Regions from separate parts of the Saccharopolyspora antibiotica genome, predicted to be linked through region 2. Evidence: riboswitches for the same ligand, from Rfam matches in the RefSeq annotation. Region 2 holds a riboswitch; each other region holds the start of a gene.
The links. Region 2 has a riboswitch for cobalamin ahead of ACL03H_RS00370 (ribonucleoside-diphosphate reductase subunit alpha). Riboswitches for the same ligand answer to the same signal wherever they lie in the genome.

Region 1: linked by a shared signal. The riboswitch ahead of ACL03H_RS18625 (putative cobaltochelatase) and the one ahead of ACL03H_RS00370 (ribonucleoside-diphosphate reductase subunit alpha) in region 2 are both predicted to bind cobalamin.
Region 3: linked by a shared signal. The riboswitch ahead of ACL03H_RS02850 (Rossmann-like domain-containing protein) and the one ahead of ACL03H_RS00370 (ribonucleoside-diphosphate reductase subunit alpha) in region 2 are both predicted to bind cobalamin.

The regions. Positions count from the first base shown of each region.
Region 1 covers NZ_JBJZOI010000022.1:8-6,107, forward strand. Annotated here, with positions in the region: partial or broken gene ACL03H_RS18615 (nucleotide-binding protein) at 1-350, opposite strand, end outside; gene cobO (cob(I)yrinic acid a,c-diamide adenosyltransferase) at 347-961, opposite strand; gene ACL03H_RS18625 (putative cobaltochelatase) at 1,376-3,478, opposite strand; cobalamin riboswitch at 3,534-3,674, opposite strand; gene ACL03H_RS18630 (GNAT family N-acetyltransferase) at 3,744-4,211, opposite strand; gene ACL03H_RS18635 (S1 family peptidase) at 4,433-5,200, opposite strand; gene ACL03H_RS18640 (LysE family translocator) at 5,517-6,100, shown strand, end outside.
Region 2 covers NZ_JBJZOI010000001.1:78,073-84,172, reverse strand. Annotated here, with positions in the region: gene ACL03H_RS00380 (helix-turn-helix domain-containing protein) at 1-261, shown strand, start outside; gene ACL03H_RS00375 (bifunctional metallophosphatase/5'-nucleotidase) at 309-2,021, opposite strand; cobalamin riboswitch at 2,168-2,397, shown strand; gene ACL03H_RS00370 (ribonucleoside-diphosphate reductase subunit alpha) at 2,519-5,335, shown strand; gene ACL03H_RS00365 (ribonucleotide-diphosphate reductase subunit beta) at 5,361-6,100, shown strand, end outside.
Region 3 covers NZ_JBJZOI010000003.1:145,457-151,556, reverse strand. Annotated here, with positions in the region: gene ACL03H_RS02865 (AGE family epimerase/isomerase) at 1-672, opposite strand, end outside; gene ACL03H_RS02860 (MFS transporter) at 1,031-2,290, opposite strand; gene ACL03H_RS02855 (PLP-dependent cysteine synthase family protein) at 2,287-3,384, opposite strand; gene ACL03H_RS02850 (Rossmann-like domain-containing protein) at 3,381-4,184, opposite strand; cobalamin riboswitch at 4,397-4,562, opposite strand; gene ACL03H_RS02845 (class I SAM-dependent methyltransferase) at 4,794-6,100, opposite strand, start outside.

The sequences.
Region 1 (6,100 bases), on a different contig from region 2:
AGCCGCGGGGGGGGGGGGGGGGTGGGCCGTTCCCCCCCCCCCCCCCCCCCGGGCCCGTCGATCTTGCCGTCGAACAGGCCCATCACGCCCTCGGCGACCGCGAGGTCGGCACCGGCGCTGCCGTGCCGGAACAGCGGCGCGATCCGCTCCTCCCCCACCAGCACCGGGTCCAGGTTCCGCCCGGGCAGCCCCGAGGCGATCCGGTGGTACCCGGGGTCGATGTAGTCCGGTCCGACCTTGAACGGCGCCACCCGCAGCGAGCGACGGCGCAACGCGCCGAGCAGCCCGGTCGCCACCGTCGTCTTGCCCTGCCCCGAGCCGGGGGCGGCGATGACGACGCGCGGGCTCACCACTCGATGCCCTTCTGGCCCTTCTGGCCGGCGTCCATCGGGTGCTTGACCTTGGTGGTCTCCAGCACGAGGTCGGCGGCCTCCACCAGCGCCGGCGGCGCGTTCCGGCCGGTGATCACGACGTGCTGGTGGCCGGGGCGGTCGCGCAGGGTCGCGACGACCTCGTCCACGTCGACCCAGCCCCAGTGCAGCGGGTAGGTGAACTCGTCGAGCACGTACATCCCGTGCCGCTCGTCGGCGAGGCGGCGGGCGATCTCCCGCCAGCCCTCCAGCGCGGCGGCGGCGTGGTCCTCCTCGCTGCCCTGCTTGCGCGCCCAGGACCAGCCCTCGCCCATCTTGTGCCACTCGACGGGACCGCCCTCCCCGGTCTCCTCGTGCAGCCTGCCGAGGGCGCGGAACGCGGTCTCCTCGCCGACCTTCCACTTCGCCGACTTCACGAACTGGAACACGCCGAGCGACCAGCCCTGGTTCCAGCCGCGCAGGGCCATGCCGAAGGCGCTGGTGGACTTCCCCTTCATCTCCCCGGTGTGCACGACCAGCAGCGGGCGGTTGCGGCGCTGCCGGGTGGTGAGGCCGTCGGCCGGAACGGTGGATGGCTTTCCCTGAGGCATGGCCCGACCCTAGGTCACGGATGGCGACGCCCGGGGCGAGCTGTATCCGAGCTCATCCGCTCCGGGGCGACGATTTCCCGGCTCGTCCGCTCGGGGCGGGGCGACGATTTCCCGCTCCGCCAACGAGGACGGCGCCGGAGGCGCTGATCGGACCCCCGCGCGCGCCCTGCCCTTCGAGACGTTCTCCGCCGAGCGCGGACGATCTCCGGCGCCGCGCGCCGGGTCTCGCGGCGAGCGGACTCCGGGGCCGCACAAGGACAAAAAAGCACCCCCGCGCTCAACCGACCTGGGGGTCATCGGGAGCGCGAGGGTGCTTCGTGGTCCACCCCTGGGGGTCAGGTGGACGATTCACAGCTTACCAACTTCGCCGGGATATTCCTACTCCGTCCGACTGGTGTCGTAATCGAATCGGAATCAAGCAGCGCGAGACCCCACGTCCCGGGCAGCGCGGACCACCCCGGCGACGGCGTCCGCGGACAGCTCATCCAGCCGGAGGCAGGCGCCACCCAGGGCGGCCGCGACCTGCGCGGCGAGCCCGAGGCGCACCACGCCCTGCTCGCAGTCGACCACCACGGAGGCCACGCCCAGCCCGCCGAGCAGTCCCGCCGCCCGCATCGAGTCCCGCACCGCGCGCTGCGCCCGGCTCCGCCCGTCACCGCCCTCCCCGGCGGGAACAGTTGCCTTGCCGTCGGTGAGCAGGACCAGCAGCGGACGCCGCTGGGGGTCGCGGGTGCGCTCGGTGCCGACGACCTGCCGGACCTTGAGCAAGCCCGCGGCCAGCGGGGTGCGGCCCCCGGTGCGCAGGTCGCGCATCCGGGTGGCGGCGATCTCCACCGAGGAGGTCGGGGGCAGCGCCAGCTCGGCGTCCGCCCCCCGGAAGGTGACCACGCCGACCTTGTCCCGGCGCTGGTAGGCGTCCCGCAGCAGCGAGAGCACGGCACCGCTCACCGCCGACATCCGCTCGCGGGCGGCCATCGAACCGGAGGCGTCCACGGCGAACAGCACCAGGTTGCCCTCCCGCCCCTCGCGGACCGAGCGGCGGACGTCCTCGCGCCGCAGCACGAGCCCGGGGCCGCCGCGCCCGCGCGCCCGCTGGTGCGGGGCGGCGGCGATCAGCGTGGCGGGCAGGTGCACGCCATGTCCGTCCACTGTGGAGGCACGAACCGCCTGTCCGCTGCGGGAACGGGCGCGGGAGCGCCTACCGGGGGCGCCCTCGCCGATGCCGGGGACCTCCAGCAGCCGGGCCCGGAACGCCGGAGCGGGCGCGGCCGGGGGCTTGTCGGCGGGAGCCGGTCCGCGCTCCCCGCCCCGGCCGTTCCCGTCCTGCTGCCCGGCACCGCCGGCGTCGTCGTCCGGCGCGGGCGCCTCCCCGCCACCGGGGCCGTCCGGGCCGTCCTGCGGACCGCCGTCCGGGGAGCCACCGCCACCCGGGCCGTCCCCGGGGCCGTCCGGGTCGTCGTCCGGATCGCCGTCGCCGGAGTCCTCGCCCGCGTGCTGCGCGGCGTCCTGGAGGGCCTGCTGCAACTGGTCCTCCTCCACCCCGGGCTCGTCGAACGGGTCGCGGCGGCGGCGGTGCGGCAGCGCCAGCCGGGCCGCGGCCTCCACATCGGACTCCGCCACCTCGTCCGCGCCGCGCCAGGCGGCGTGCGCGACGGCGGTGCGGGCCAGCACCAGGTCCGCGCGCATCCCGTCCACGTCGAAGGAGGCGCACAGGGCGGAGATGCGCCGCAGCTCGGAATCGGGCAACCGCACCGCGTCCACCCTGGACCGGGCCTCGGCGATCCGGTCCGCCAGCTCGGCGTCCGGCCCGGCCCACCGCTCGGCGAAGCCGGCCGGGTCGGCCTCGAAGGCCAACCGCCTGCGCACCACCTCGGTGCGGGTCGCCACGTCCCGAGACGCCGCGACGTGCACGGTCAGCCCGAACCGGTCGAGCAGCTGCGGCCGCAGCTCGCCCTCCTCCGGATTCATGGTGCCCACCAGCAGGAAGGAGGCGGCGTGCGTCACCGACACGCCCTCGCGCTCCACGTGCGCGCGACCCATCGCCGCCGCGTCGAGCAGCAGGTCCACCAAGTGATCGTGCAGCAGGTTGACCTCGTCGACGTAGAGCACGCCGCGGTGCGCGGCGGCGAGCAGCCCCGGCTGGTAGGCGCTGATCCCCTCGGCCAGCGCGCGCTCCAGATCCAGCGAACCGACCAACCGGTCCTCGGTCGCGCCGACCGGCAGCTCCACCAGCTCGGCGGGCCGGACCTCGCCCGGGGCGGGCCCGTGCGGGCCGTCGGGGCAGCTCGGGTCGGGCCGGTGCGGATCGCAGCCGAAGCGGCAGCCGGGCACGACCTCCAGCGCGGGCAGCAGCGACGCGAGGGCGCGCACCACCGTCGATTTCGCGGTGCCCTTCTCGCCGCGCACCAGCACTCCGCCGATGCGCGGGTGCACCGCGTTGAGCAGCAGCGCCAGCCGCAGGTCGTCATGCCCGACCACGGCGGTGAACGGGAAGCGCGGGCTCCCGGGAGCAGACATGCCAGGTTCCTTCCTCGGGTCTCGGACGCCCCGATGTCGGCTGTGCCGGGCGAGGCAGTGTCCTGGCTCCCGGATCAGCGCGGAACTCCGGCCTTCCCAGGCAGCAGCGTCCGCTGACGCGCCCGGTGGCTCGCGGGGGAGGTCCGCTCCCCGGTCACAGTGGCGCCGACCGCGCCGGATTCGCACCGGCTTCCTGACCTGCCCAGGCTGGGACCAGCGTGCATCGTCGCAGATCACGCTCGGCCGAGGAACCGCGTCGGCGGGCTCAGCCGCGCGGAGCGGGGCATCGGCGCATGTCGACGTGCGGGATGCCGTCTTCGAGATACTCCTCACCCGCGGGCTCGAAGCCGAAGCTCCGGTAGAAGTCCTGCGCGTGGCTCTGCGCGGAGAGGGCGGCGGGGGCGCGCTGGATCTCCGCCAGCGCCGCGCGCATCAGCTTGCGCCCGAGGCCGAGACCGCGCGCGCTCTTCGCGGTGGCGACGCGGCCGATGCGGAAGCCGCCATCGGGGTCTTCCAGCAACCGGAGGTAGCCGAGCACGTACCCGTCGGCGGAGTCGATCCAGAAGTGGCGGGTGCTGTTCTCCAGGTCCCGCCCGTCGAGCTCCGGGTACGCGCAGTTCTGCTCGACCACGAACACGTCCACGCGCAGGCGGAGCATGCGGTAGAGGTCCTCGGCGTCGAGGTCGGCCGTGTAGGCGCGGTGGACGGCGGTGGCGAGCGGTTGCAGGGTCACCCCCACGGGATATCACATTCCGGCTACGGAACCCCCATCACCTGCGGCGGGAGTAGCGCACGACACGCTCCGCGATCAGGGGTCCGCGGCGCCGCCCGAGCGGGAAGCGCTGCGCACGCCCCGACGACCCCGGGGAAACGGACATTCCACGCGACCAGCGCCCTCCCCGGGGTGGGCGGCTGCCGCCGGGCCGGCGCGCGGGCGGGCGCGCGGGCGGGCGGTCAGAGCCGCGCCGCCACCGCGTCGGCCACCGAGGAGACCCGGGTGTACACGCCCGGCACGCCGGGGCGACCGCATCCGGTGCCGTAGGAGACCACGCCGATCAGCATCCCGTCCGCGACCAGCGGGCCGCCGGAGTCGCCCGCGCACGCGTCCCTGCCCCCGTCGGGCACGCCCGCGCAGACCCGGGTTCCCGGATCGTGCTCCGGATAGGCGACCCGGCACCCGGCGTCGTCGCTGATCGCGACCTCGACGGAGCGCAACACCTCGGAGGAGGGCCCGGTCTCGGTGGTGCGACCCCAGCCGAAGACCCGCGCCGGGGCGCCGGGCCGGTAGCGCTCGGTCTCCTCCGCCCCCGCGAGCGGCAAGGTCGGCTCCGGTGCGGGCTCGGCGAGCGTCAGCACGGCGACGTCGTCGCCCGCGGTGACGTCGCGGAAGCCGGGGTGCACCCAGACCTCGCCCACGGTGCGCACCGCGCCGGTGCTCGCGCGCAGGTCCGGCCGCCCGCTGATCACCCGCAGGCCCGCGGGAGCGCGCGAGTCCACGCAGTGCGCGGCGGTGACGACCTTGACCGGGGTGACCAGCGTGCCGCCGCAGAACTGGCGGCCGTCCCGGTCGGTCAGCGCCACCACCCAGGACGCGGACGCCTCCTCGGTGCCGCCGAGCACCCGCTCCCCGGCGTGGGCCGGGGCGGCGAGCAGCGCGAGGGCGGCGGTCGCCGCGAGGCCTCCGGAGGCCGTCCGGACGGCTGGGCGGGCGTGGTCGGACACGGCGACCTCCTGGCTCGCTGCTGCGTACGGCGGCACACGGTAGCGAGCCGATCACCGCGAGATCACGAGGGCGAGGTCACACCGCATCACAAGAATTTTTCGTTAATATGGCTACAGGCAGGAAAAGCTGCGGAGCATAAGCACGGCCGATCGCCGTTCCTCCCGCATTCCAGCCTTCCGATCCGGGACGACCGCGACGCGGCGGCTCCCGGATCACCCCCGATCCGGTGACACCCGCCGGTGGGCACACCCGCCCACCGGCCACCTCCGCGCGCGAGATCCGCGCCGCGACCCGAACCCGAGGAGCGACCCCGTCATGCTGCTGGACCTCACAACCCTGCCGGCGTTCCTGATCGCCAGCGCGGTGGTGGTGCTGACCCCCGGGGTCGACGCGTTCCTGCTGCTGCGGACCTCGCTGCGGCGGGGCGTCGGCGCGGGACTGCGCGCGCTCGCCGGGATCCACACCGCGAGCGTCCTGCAGGTGGCGCTGGTGATCTGCGGCCTCGGCACCCTGATCGCGAACAACCCGGGAGTGCTGGCCGCGCTGAAGTGGGCGGGCGCCGCCTACCTCGGCTACCTCGCGATCATGATCGTGCGCGGCCTGTGGCTGACCCGAGCCGAGACCGGGGAGGGGCTGGAGCGCGGCACCACGTCCGGCCGGCCGTACTGGCAGGGCCTGCTGAGCAACCTCACGAACCCGAAGATGCTGCTGTTCAGCCTGGCGTTCCTGCCGCAGTTCGTGGGTGCGGCGACCTCTCCCCCGCTGCAGCTGGTGCTGCTGGGCGCGGTGTTCCTGGTGCTGGCCGCGATCTGGGAGCTCGTCATCGTGCTGGCCGCCGCTCGCATCGCCGACCGGCTGCGCCGCCCCAGCATCGCCCGCTCCCTGGACGTGGTCAGCGC
Region 2 (6,100 bases):
GTCCGCTCCGCGGTGTTCGAGCTGGCGAGCCTGGGCGAGGCGAAGCTCGCGCTGGGCGACCACGGCGCGGGCTTCCGGCACGGCCGCCGGGCGCTGCTGCTGGCGGCCGGGGTGCGCAGCGCCCGGCTGCGCGGGCGGCTCGCCGGGTTGCGGGGGCGCTGCGCCGACCTGCTCGGCACCGGCCACCCCTGGCGCGACTGCGCCGCGGAACTCGCCACCGGCATCGACGGGGTCATGGCCCCCCGCGCCCTCGCCCGCTGAGCACCCGATCCGCCCGGTCCCGCCGGGGCCGGGCGGATCGGCGTCGATCAGCCCTGGACCTCGATGCGGTCGGCGGACGGCGGGACGACTCCGGGGTGCGCCGCGAAGTAGTCGAGCAGCGCGTCGAGGTCCAGCTTCCCGCCGGTGACGTCGGTGCCCTCCAGGAACCCGGTGAACCCGTCCCCGCCCCCGGCGAGGAAGTTGTTCACCGCCACCCGGTACGGCGCGTCCGGGACCACCGGCTCGCCGTGCAGCGTCAGCCCCGAGACCTTGGAGCCGATCGGCGCGGACTCGGACCAGGCGTAGTGCAGCCCGGCCGAGACCTGCAGGATCGTGGCGCCCTCCGGGGTCCACTGCTGTTCGAGCACGCCCTTGAGCTGGGCACCGGTGAGGGTGATCGTCTGCATGGTGTTGCCGAAGGGCTGCACCGCGAACGCCTCGCCGTAGGTGACCACGCCGTCGCCCTCCCCGGCCGGGGAGGAGGCGTGCGGCAGATCGGCGCGCACGCCGCCCGGGTTGGTGAGCGCCACCTGCGCGCCCGCGTCCGCGGTGGACTCCAGCTGGGCGTCGGCGATCACGCTGCCCATCGAGGACTCCCCGGACGGCGCGGGCTCCCGCAGCAGGTCGCCCGCGGTGGTGCCCACGGCGCGGTTCGCGATCGGCGCCGCCTTCTCGCGGGCCTCCTCGACGAGCGCGGCCGCTTCCGGGTCCGGAGCGATGTCGCGGGTGACGACCTCGTTGCGGGCGCGGCTGCCCTGCCGCACGACCTCGCCGCTGGCGCGGTCGACGCGCAGGTCCAGCACGGACAGCAGCCGCCCGTAGGACGCGCCCTGCAGGACGGGCCGAGGCGCGCCGGCGGGGTCGGGGACGGTGCAGGTGTACTGCTGGTGGCTGTGCGCGGTGAACAGCGCGTCGACCTTCGGCGTGACCGCCGCGGCGATGCGGTGCGCCGGGCCCCCGGGCGCGACGTCGCAGGAGTTCGGGCCCCCGCTCTCGGCCTCGTCGCCCTGGTGCAGCAGCACGACCTGGGCCTTGACGCCGATCCGGTCGAGGGCGTCGGCGGTGCGGTCGATGGCCTCGACCTCGTCGCCGAACTCCAGGCCGCGCACCGCTCCGGGGCTCACGGAGCTGGGCAGGTCGTGCAGCGTCGCGCCGATGACGCCGATCGGGACGCCGCCGGAGAGCTGCACGGTGAACGGCAGCAGCGCGGGGGCGCCGCCTTCGAAGGTCACGTTGGAGCCGAGGTACGGGAAGTCCGCGCCCGCGAAGGAATCGCGGAACTCGCAGCCGTCCTGCGGGTGGCAGCCACCGGTCGCCATCCGCCACAGCTCCTGGTAGCCCTCGTCGAACTCGTGGTTGCCGGCGACGTGCGCGCGGACGTCCTGGGAGTTGAGGAAGTCGATCGTGGGCTCGTCGTGGAACAGCGCGGAGTTCACCGGCGACGCGCCGACGCTGTCCCCCGCGGAGAACACCAGCGAGTTGGGCACCTCCGCGCGCAGCCGCTCCAGGTGCGCGGCGAGGTAGGCCGCGCCGCCCGCCTCGACGGTGCCGCCGTCGTCGAGCTCGATCTCGCCGGAGGAACCGGTCGGCGGTTCCAGGTTGCCGTGCAGGTCGTTGAACGTGATCAGTCGCACGTCGGCGGTGGCGGGTTCGGGCGGGGCCTGGGGTGCGGCGCCGGCGGTCGCCGCAGTGGCGGTGGCGGCGGTGGCCAGTGCGGTGGCGACGGCGGTGAGGCCGCGTCGCACGCGGGAGGCGCGCATGGCTCGGGATTCCTTCCGGGTGGCGATCTCGCGTCGCAGTCTGCCGAACCGGGCCGCCAGCCACCAGCGCTTCCCGATCACACCTCCGCGCGGCGTCCGCCGCGCCGACGATGATGGGGTTCCGATCAACCTCGAACCCAAGATGTAGTGTGGCGCCCGCTGATGGTTCGCCGGTCCGCCCGGCGTGACAACAGGGAACCCGGTGCGAGTCCGGGACTGCCCCGCAGCGGTGAACGGGAACGACCGCCGTCACCACCCCGCCGAGGGTGGTGCAGCACTGGACGTCCGGCGTCCGGGAAGCGACGGCCAGTAGGCCCGGTGCCGAGCGCACCGGTCGCCCGTGAGTCCGAAGACCTGCCATCGGTGCGCGCACGAGGGGTGCGCGCCGTCCGGGACCTCGCGGGAGGGTCGTGGGACGAGCGGTGCCGCGCGCACCGCGGTCCTGGCGCGTTCCGAGGAGTTCCGGGCAGCTGTCCGAGCTTGCGAGGAGAGAGCCAGTGACCGAGTCCACGACCCGGGCGTCCACAGCCACCGCGGTACCGGCAGGAGTGCGGGTGCTGCGGCGCGACGGCACCGTTTCCGGTTGGGACGAAACGAAGATCTCCGTGGCGCTGACCAAGGCGTTCCTGGCTGCCGAGGGGGAGTCGGCCGCCTCGTCGTCGAGGCTGCACCAGGTCGTCGCGGAGCTGACGGCGCAGGCCGCGGAGGGAGTGCTGCGGCACGCGGGCGCCGAGGGCCTCGTGCACATCGAGCAGATCCAGGACATGGTGGAGCTCGCGCTGATGCGCGGCGGGCACCACGGCGTCGCCCGCGCCTACGTGCTCTACCGGGAGGAGCACGCGCAGGCCCGCGAAGCCGGGGACGAGCGCCCCGCCGACGACCCGCCCCGCCTGGAGATGACCGGGCCGGACGGTGCCCGCGTCCCGCTGGACTGGGAGCGCGTGTCCACCGTCGTCGAGCAGGCCTGCTCCGGCCTGGAGGACGTGCGCGCCGACGCGGTGCTGCGGGAGGTGCGGCGCAACGTCTACGACGGCATCAGCGCCGCCGAGCTGGCCGAATCGCTGACGATGGCCGCGCGCACCTTCGTCGAGCACGAGCCGAACTACTCGCTGGTGACCTCGCGGCTGCTGCTGGACAAGCTGCGCCGGGAGGCGCTGAGCTTCGTCGCGGGCGAGCCGGCCGAGGCGGACCAGGTGCAGATGCGGGACCGCTACGCCGGTTACTTCGCCGACTACGTGCGCCGCGGCATCGAGCTGGAGCAGCTGGACCCGGAGCTGGGCGGCTTCGACCTCGAGCGGCTGGGCGCGGAGCTGGACGCCGACCGCGACACCGCCTTCGGCTTCCTCGGGCTGCAAACCCTCTACGACCGGTACCTGCTGCACGAGGACGGCATCCGGTTCGAGCTGCCGCAGGCGTTCTTCATGCGGGTCGCGATGGGCGTGGCCCTGCGCGAGGACGACCGCGAGGCGCGGGCGATCGAGTTCTACGACCTGATCTCCTCCTTCGACTTCATGTGCTCGACCCCGACGCTGTTCAACGCGGGCACCACCCGGCCGCAGCTGTCGTCCTGCTTCCTCACCACCGTCGAGGACGACCTGCACGGGATCTTCCACGGCATCAGCAACAACGCGCTGCTGTCGAAGTACGCGGGCGGGCTCGGCAACGACTGGACGCCGGTCCGCGGCACCGGCGCGCACATCAAGGGGACCAACGGGTCCTCGCAGGGCGTGGTGCCGTTCCTCAAGATCGCGAACGACACGGCGGTCGCGGTGAACCAGGGCGGCAAGCGCAAGGGCGCGGTGTGCGCGTACCTGGAGACCTGGCACGTGGACATCGAGGAGTTCCTCGACCTGCGCAAGAACACCGGCGACGACCGGCGGCGCACCCACGACATGAACACCGCGAACTGGGTGCCGGACGAGTTCCTGCGCCGCGTCGAGGCCGACGAGACGTGGACGCTGTTCTCCCCGGACGAGGTCCCGGACCTGCACGACCTCTACGGGACGGCGTTCGCCGAGCGCTACCGCGAGCACGAGGCGGCCGCCGAGCGCGGGGAGCTCAAGGTGTTCCGCCAGGTCCGCGCGGTGGACCTGTGGCGCCGGATGCTCACCATGCTGTTCGAGACCGGGCACCCGTGGATCACCTTCAAGGACCCGTGCAACCTGCGCTCCCCGCAGCAGCACGCGGGCGTGGTGCACTCCTCGAACCTGTGCACCGAGATCACGCTGAACACCGGCGGGGACGAGGTCGCGGTCTGCAACCTCGGCTCGATCAACCTCGCCCGGCACGTCACCGCCGAGGGCCTGGACGCCGAGCGGCTGCGCCGCACCACCCGCACCGCGGTGCGAATGCTGGACAACGTCATCGACGTGAACTTCTACACGATCCCCGAGGCGCGGACCTCCAACCTGCGGCACCGGCCGGTCGGGCTGGGGCTGATGGGCTTCTCGGACGCGCTGTTCGCGCAGCGGATCCCGATGTCCTCGCAGGCCGCGGTCGAGTTCGCGGACCTGAGCATGGAGCACATCAGCTTCCACGCGATCGCGGCGTCCGCGGAGCTGGCGGCCGAGCGCGGCCGCTACGAGTCCTTCGAGGGTTCGCTGTGGAGCCGGGGCGTGCTCCCGGTCGACTCGCTGGAGCTGCTGGCGCAGGCCCGCGAGACCGGCGTCGACGTGGACCGCTCGTCCACGCTGGACTGGGACGGGCTGCGCGAGCGGGTGCGCACCGACGGGATGCGCAACTCGAACGTGCTGGCCATCGCCCCGACCGCGACGATCTCCAACATCTGCGGCGTCGGCCAGTCCATCGAGCCGCTGTACCGGAACCTCTACGTGAAGTCGAACATGTCCGGCGACTTCACCGTGCTCAACGCCGACCTGGTCCGCGACCTCAAGGCCGCCGGGGTGTGGGACGAGGCGATGGTGCAGGACCTGAAGTACTTCGACGGCGACCTCGGCCCGATCGACCGGGTGCCCGCCGAGCTGAAGTCCCTGTACGCCACCGCGTTCGAGATCGAGCCGCGCTGGCTGGTGGAGGCCGCCTCCCGCCGCCAGAAGTGGATCGACCAGGCGCAGTCGCTGAACCTCTACATGGCCGCGCCCAGCGGCCGCAAGCTCGACGAGCTCTACCGGCTGGCCTGGCGCAAGGGCCTCAAGACCACCTACTACCTGCGGTCCAGCAGCGCCACGCACGTGGAGAAGTCCACCCTGCGCGGCACCGACGGCAAGCTCAACGCGGTCTCCCCCGCCGCCGCTCCGGCTCCTGCTCCGCAGGCGTGCGCGATCGACGACCCCGACTGCGAAGCCTGCCAGTGACCCGCCCGACCCCCCTGGAGGACTCATGACGTCCACGCACACCCCCGACGCCACCGGCCTCGGCGAGATCGAACGCGGCGCGGGCCGGATCAACGTCGACGACAAGGCGATGATCAACGCGCAGGCCGACGTGAACCAGCTGCTGCCGCTGAAGTACGGCTGGGCGTGGGAGAAGTACCTGGCCGGCTGCAACAACCACTGGATGCCCACCGAGGTGTCCATGCACGCCGACATCGCGCTGTGGCGCTCCCGCGACGGGCTCACCGACGACGAGCGGTTGATGCTCAAGCGCAACCTCGGGTTCTTCGCGACCGCGGAGTCCCTGGTGGCCAACAACATCGTGCTCGCGGTGTACCGGCACATCACCAATCCCGAGTGCCGCCAGTACCTGCTGCGCCAGGCCTTCGAGGAGGCCGTGCACACCCACACCTTCCAGTACATCTGCGAGAGCCTGGGCCTCGACGAGGGCGAGCTGTTCAACGCCTACCGCGAGATCCCGTCCATCTCGGAGAAGGACGAGTGGGCGCTGCGGCACACCCAGAACCTCGAGAACCCCGAGTTCGCCACCGGCGGCCCGGAACGCGACCAGGCCTTCCTGCGCGACCTCATCGCCTTCTACGTGATCTTCGAAGGGATGTGGTTCTACACCGGTTTCGCCCAGATCCTGTCGCTGGGCAGGCGGAACAAGATGGTCGGCATCGCCGAGCAGTACCAGTACATCCTGCGCGACGAGTCGATCCACCTGAACTTCGGCATCGACTGCAT
Region 3 (6,100 bases), on a different contig from region 2:
GGAGTCGAAGTGCTCGGGCAGCCGCCAGCCGTGCTCCCGCGCGAATCCGTGCACGACGGTGCGCACGATGCGGGCCGCGCGGTCGGACCAGGTGCGATCACCCGTGACGTCGGCGGCGGCCAGCAGGGCCTCCACGGTGTGCATGTTGGCGTTGACGCCCCGGTAGGGGTCGAGCTCGGTCCACGCGCGGTTCCAGGAGTCCGCCACGAGGCCGAAGTCGTCCTCCCAGAAGCGGGTGTCGAACACCGACAGCGCCTCGTCCAGCAGCTCCCGCCCGCCCTCGGCGCCGACGGCCGCGGCGCTGGCGGCGGCCAGCAGCACGAAGGCGTGCTCGTAGGCGCCCTTGTGTTCGGCGACCGGCCCGGCGGCGGTCGCCGACGCGAACCAGCCGCCGTGCTCGTCGTCGTGCAGCAGCCCCCGCAGCGCGTCCACCCCGCGCCGCACGCCGGAGAGCAGCTCGTCCCGCCCGTCGCGGGCCGCGGCGAGCGCGAAGACGTGCGTGGTCCGGCAGGTGATCCAGGTCTCCACCGGCCGCTCCGGGACGGGCGCGCCCGCGGAGTCGAGCCAGGCGAACCCGCCATCGGGGTGGGCGGCGGCCTCGGCGAACGCGAGTACCCGGCCCGGCTCGGCGCGCACCCAGTCCGGCACGAACGCCTGCGATTGCTCAGTCACGAGGCCTACCTCTCCGACGATCCGGGCGCGCGGCCCTCCTGCGATCCGGCCGCACCCGGGGTGCCGGAGCGGTCGGCGGTCCGGTCGACCAGCTTCGCACAGGAGATCAACGCGGCACCACGCACCTGGGCCCCGGCAGGCCACCCACCTGGGGATCCGCAGTGGACGCAGGAGCGCGCGACGTCCGCCGTCCGGTCCACCGCTGGCGCACCGCTCGGCAGCTACCGGGGCGTCACCGCCCGCACGTCGGGCGCTACCGCACCCTCCTGGCGCCCCGGGTCTCGTGCCGCCCGGAGGCGGCCGGACAGCGGAGCGGAGCGCCCCGCCCGCTCCCGCGGGCCGGAGGAGCGCCCCCGGCTCAGGCCACCGCCGTTTCGGGGGCGCGCCCCAGGGCGCCACGACGTTCCAGGACCCAGGTGCCCGCGCTGCCCGCGAGGCCGACCAGCAGCAGCGCCGCCCACGGCAGCCAGCGCGCTCCGGGCTCGGGGAAGGCCTCCAGCAGCGCACCGGCCAACCAGCTCACCCCGGCGGCGACCAAGCTCGACACCAGGTAGTAGAACCCGTAGTAGGTGCCCGCCAGCCGCTCGCTGCCGATCTCGGGCAGCAGCTCCATCGCGAACGGGTTCGTCATGGCCTGACCGACGGTGAACAGCACCACCGAGACCACCACCGGCGCGAACGCCAGCACCACGCCCGCGGGCCCCTCCCAGGGCAGCAGCTCCGGCAGGGCGGGCGCAGCCAGCAGCACCGGCAGGAACGAGCCGCCCATGCACAGCAGGCCGAGGACGATCGACCGGCCCGAGCTCCAGCGGCGACGGCACCACTCGGTGATCCGGACCTGGCCGAACACCCCGATCACCGTCGACACGCCGAACACCAGCGCGATCGACCAGGCCGCTCCCGACACGCGCTGCGCCTCCAGCGGCAGCATCAGGTAGAGCTGGTTGTAGAGCGCGAAGTACGCCGACAGCGAGAGCGTGAACCCGAGGAAGCGCCGGTTGGACACGACTTCCCGCCAGCTGCCCAGCACGCTCTGCCGCTGCGCCTCGACCGCGCGGTGCGGCAGCACGCACAGCTGCGCGACCGTGAGCGCCGCGAACGCCGCGCAGGCGACCAGCGCGATCAGCCGGAAGTCCACCGCCAGCAGCACCGCCCCCAGCAGGGGCCCCACCAGGGTGCCCGCGTGCTGGAAGACGTTGAACACGGCGAAGACCTCCGCGCGCCGCTCCCCCGCCTCGTGCATCAGGTAGGTGCGCACCGCCGGGTTGAACAGCGCGCCCGCCAGCCCGGTGAGGATCGCGGCGGCGAACACGCCGGGCAGCGAGGTGAACGCGGCGAACAGGCCGAAGGAGACGACCCGCAGCGCGCAGCCCACGATGATCATCGGGCGGCAGCCGAGCCGGTCCGCGGCGGTGCCGCCCAGGAGGAACATGCCCTGCTGGCTCAGGTTCCGGACCCCGAGCACCAACCCGACCACGGCGGCGCCGTAACCCAGGTTCCCGCTCAGGTACGCGGCCAGGAACGGCATCAGCATGTAGAAGCCCACGTTGATGCCGAACTGGTTGATCACCAGCAGCTTGGCCGCCGGGGACAGCCCGGCGAAGGCGGCGCGGTTCACGGCCGCACCTCGCAGACCGGGCAACCCGCGGAACCGGCGGCGCGGTGGGCGCAGGGATCGACCACCTTGCGCGACCTCCGCCAGCTCGTCGCGCTGTCGACCTCGTCCGGCACACCGTCCACTTCGGAGGGTTCGGAGACCGGATCCGGCAACCCCGCGCGGAACTCCGCGTCGTAGATCGTCCGCCAGTAGCGGTGCGGGCCGTCCGGGAACACCGCCGCCACCCGGTCCGAGCCCAGCTCGCGCGCGCACCAGGAGGCGACCAGCGCCACCGCGCCGGTGCTCCACCCCCCGGTGACGAACGCGCCGGAGGCCAGCCGCAGGCAGGCCGCGGCGGATTCGGCGGCGCCGAGCCAGTGCACCTCGTCGAACGCGTCGTAGTCCACGTTGCCCGGGTGGATGCTGCTGCCGAGGCCGCGCATCAGGCGCGGCACCGCCGGATCCCCGAACACCGCCGAGCCGGCCGCGTCCACCCCGACCAGCCGGACCCGGGGGCGGCGGCGCCGCAGCACCTGCGCGATGCCCGCGCTGTGCCCGCCGGTGCCGACGCCGCACACCACCACCTCGACGTCCGGCAGCTGGTCGAGCAGCTCGTGCCCGAGCTCGCGGTAACCCACGACGTTGTCCGGGTTGCCGTACTGATCCGGCCAGTACGCCCCGGGCAGCTCGGCCATCAGCTCCCGCACCCGCTCCAGCCGGGCCCGCTGCCAGCCGCCCACCGGGTGCGGCTCGCGCACCAGCTCGACCCGCACCCCGTGCGCGGCGAGCAGGGCGCGGGTCAGCTCGTCGAGCTCCGCGTCGGCGACCACCACCACCGGATGCCCCCAGGCCGCCCCGACGAAGGCGAGACCGAGCCCGAGGGTGCCGCTGGTGGACTCGATCACCGTCCCTCCGGGGCGCAGCTCACCCCGCGCGCGGGCCCCCGCGAGCATCGCCCGCGCCGCCCGCGCCTTCATCCCGCCGGGAGCGACGCCCTCCAGCTTCGCCCAGAAGCCCGGGTGGGGCCCGGACATCGGCACGCCGATGCGGACCATCGGGGTGCCGCCGATCAGGTCCAGGACCGAACCGCACCGGTCGGGTGCCCGGCCCGTCACGACGTGACCTCGGGGCGGGCGGCCTCGTAGGTGTGGATCGGGGTCGGCTCCCCGGAGAGCCAGAAGAACGGGTACGGCTCCGCCGAGAGCGCCTGCACCGGGCCGCCCAGCAGCTCGCGCAGCACCGCCGGACCGGTCTGGGCGAACATGGTCAGCGGCAGGCCGCGCCGCGCGCAGGTCGCCGCGATCTCGTCGAAGGTGCCGTTGCCCAGCACCATGCCGGAAGCCAACACCGCGTCCGCTCCCGCGATCGCCTCCGCGTGCTCGGTGAGCACCGGCTCGCCCCACTCGGTGCGGCCGCCCTTGAGGTCGCAGGGCAGGTAGTCCAGGCCGCGCTCGCGCAACGCCGCGAGCAACGAGTTGACCACGCCGATCACCGCGACCCGACCGCCTTCCGGAACCCGGGTGATCGCGGCGACGGCGCGCGCCCGCGCCATCGACTTCACCAGCGAATCCCCCGCCGGGACCACGACCCGCCGCGCGAGCGGGTGCTCCGCGTGCGGGCGGGCGGCCGCGAGGAAGGCGTCCAGCGCGGCCACCCGGACCGGCGGCAGCGGATGCCGCAACAGCTCCGCGACGCGGCGGCCCGCGCAGTCGCGCGCGGTCTCCTCGTCGACCGCGCCCGGCTCGACCGCGCAGGATCCGACCGCGGCGCCGACCCGGACGCTCAGCACCGCGTTGGTGTAACCGGTCCCCCGCCCGGGATGCCGGGCGGCCTGCACGGTGAGGAAGGCGACCGCCACCGACCGGAGCGCCGGATCCTCCCCGGTGAGCTCGCCGGACAGCGCGGCGGCGATCAATCTGTCTGAAGTGGACTCTGCTGCGGCGTGTTGTGCCGCCTGGGCAGGACTAGGACGCACGTGTCTCCCCGAACCGGAGCGATGGCGAAACGAACGCGAGCGGGATCACGCCCTGCGGTGGGCGGTCGGGTCCGGTGGGGATGGCGCGCCGGAACGGCGCGATGCGGCGTTGCGCGGCACCACGTACCTCCTCCGGGGCTCCGCGACCCCGTGCGAATCGGCACGACGGTGCCAGTCTCCTGGCTCGTGGATCGACACCGGCCTCCGGCCTTCCCGCCTCGGGGGCAGTGGCACGGGAGGAGGCAGGCTCCCCGCTCACAGTGGCGGGACCGCGCCGGATTCACACCGGCTTCCTGCACACCGTCGCTTGAACGGATGAGAAGTTCGCAGCCCCGGCCGCGGATGTCAAGTGATCACGGGCACCCCGCGGGGCCGGCCGCGAGCGCCGGAATCGGGGTCCGCGCAGGTGGGAACGAGCGAGCGGACGCGATGGGAGCGGATCCGCGAACCCCCGGCTCCCGCCGGAGTTCCCGCGTGACGACGCGGGAGGCCGACGGGAGCGTCGGACGCGGCCCGCGCGGAGTTCCCGGTGATTCCGGGAAGTTTCGGTCAGCCGGGCTGGACCGCTTCGGCTCCGCGGCGGCGGGCGGTGATGAACAGGAAGGTTCCCGGACCTCCGGTGTCGACCACGTCCAGGCCGGCCGAGCCGAGCAGCTCGCCGAGCTCCTCCGGAGCGAACGAGCGCTGCCCGAAGACGCGCTCGTGGCAGCGCTGGAAGTGGCGCTGGAACGCCCGGGTGCCCTGCCGGTAGGTGCTCAGGGTGAACGTCCCCGCCGGGTGCAGGCACCGCGCCACCTCGGCGATCACCCGGTGCGGATCGGGCAGCACGTGCAGGGCGTCGGAGCAGTTGACCGCGCCCAGGAAGCCGTCCGGGAACGGCAGCGCCCTGGCGTCGCCCTCGGTGAACAGCACCCCGGGCACCGCCTCCCGTGCCAGCTCCAGCAGCGGCGCGGCCGCGTCGAGGCCCAGCACCCGGTCCGGTCCGACCTGCTCGGCCAGCACCCGGGTCCAGCGCCCGGCCCCGCAGGCCACGTCCAGCACCGGGCCGGGGGCCGGTCGCAGCCCGCGGCGCAGGTGCCCGTCCTCGTCCCAGGTGGTGACCGCGCCGTCCCAGTTGCCGCCCGGGACGACGGCCGCCTCGCGGCGCAGTTCCTCGGCGCGGACGCCCGCCACTTCGGCCTCCAACAGCCTGCGGTAGCCGCCGGAGGGGGCCGGTACCGCGGGTTCGGGCGGTTCGGGTAGGTCCGGCCAGCCGATCTGCTGATGGATCTGGTGCTCCGCGCGGGCACCTTGGTAGGCGCGCAGCGCGGCCGTCTCGGCGTCCCAGAGCCCGGCGAGCTCCGCACCGGTGCGGACCGGGCCCGCGATCGACTCCGGTTGCGCCCAGCGCGCCGGCGACGGCCAGGCGCGGCCGATCCCCGCCGTGCAACCGGGATCGGCGAGGTCGGGCTCGGTCAGGCAGCGGCGGATCCGGGCGAACTCCTCCTCCTCGGTCGTCCGCGCGACGACCGGCAGGATCCGGTCCCGCTCACCGGGCAGGTGCGCCAGCAGGAGCAGCACGGCGGTGCGCAGGCAGCGCTCGGCGTCGGCGCGCTCCAGCAGCGCCAGCAGCTCGTCGAGCCGCGCCACCAGCACGTCCCGGACCTGACCGGGCAGGTAGGAACGGGTCGCGTCCTCTCCCACGAGCACGCCGAGCAGCAGCGCGATCCGCGGCCGGTTCGGGTGCGGCGGCCCCGTGAGCACCTCCAGCGGACCGACGAGGTCGGCGGGCCCGGCCGCGACCGGGTCGATCAGCTGGCCGGCGAGCCGGGTGAACGCGGCGTCGGCCACCTGCCGGTCCGGGGCCACCAGCGCGG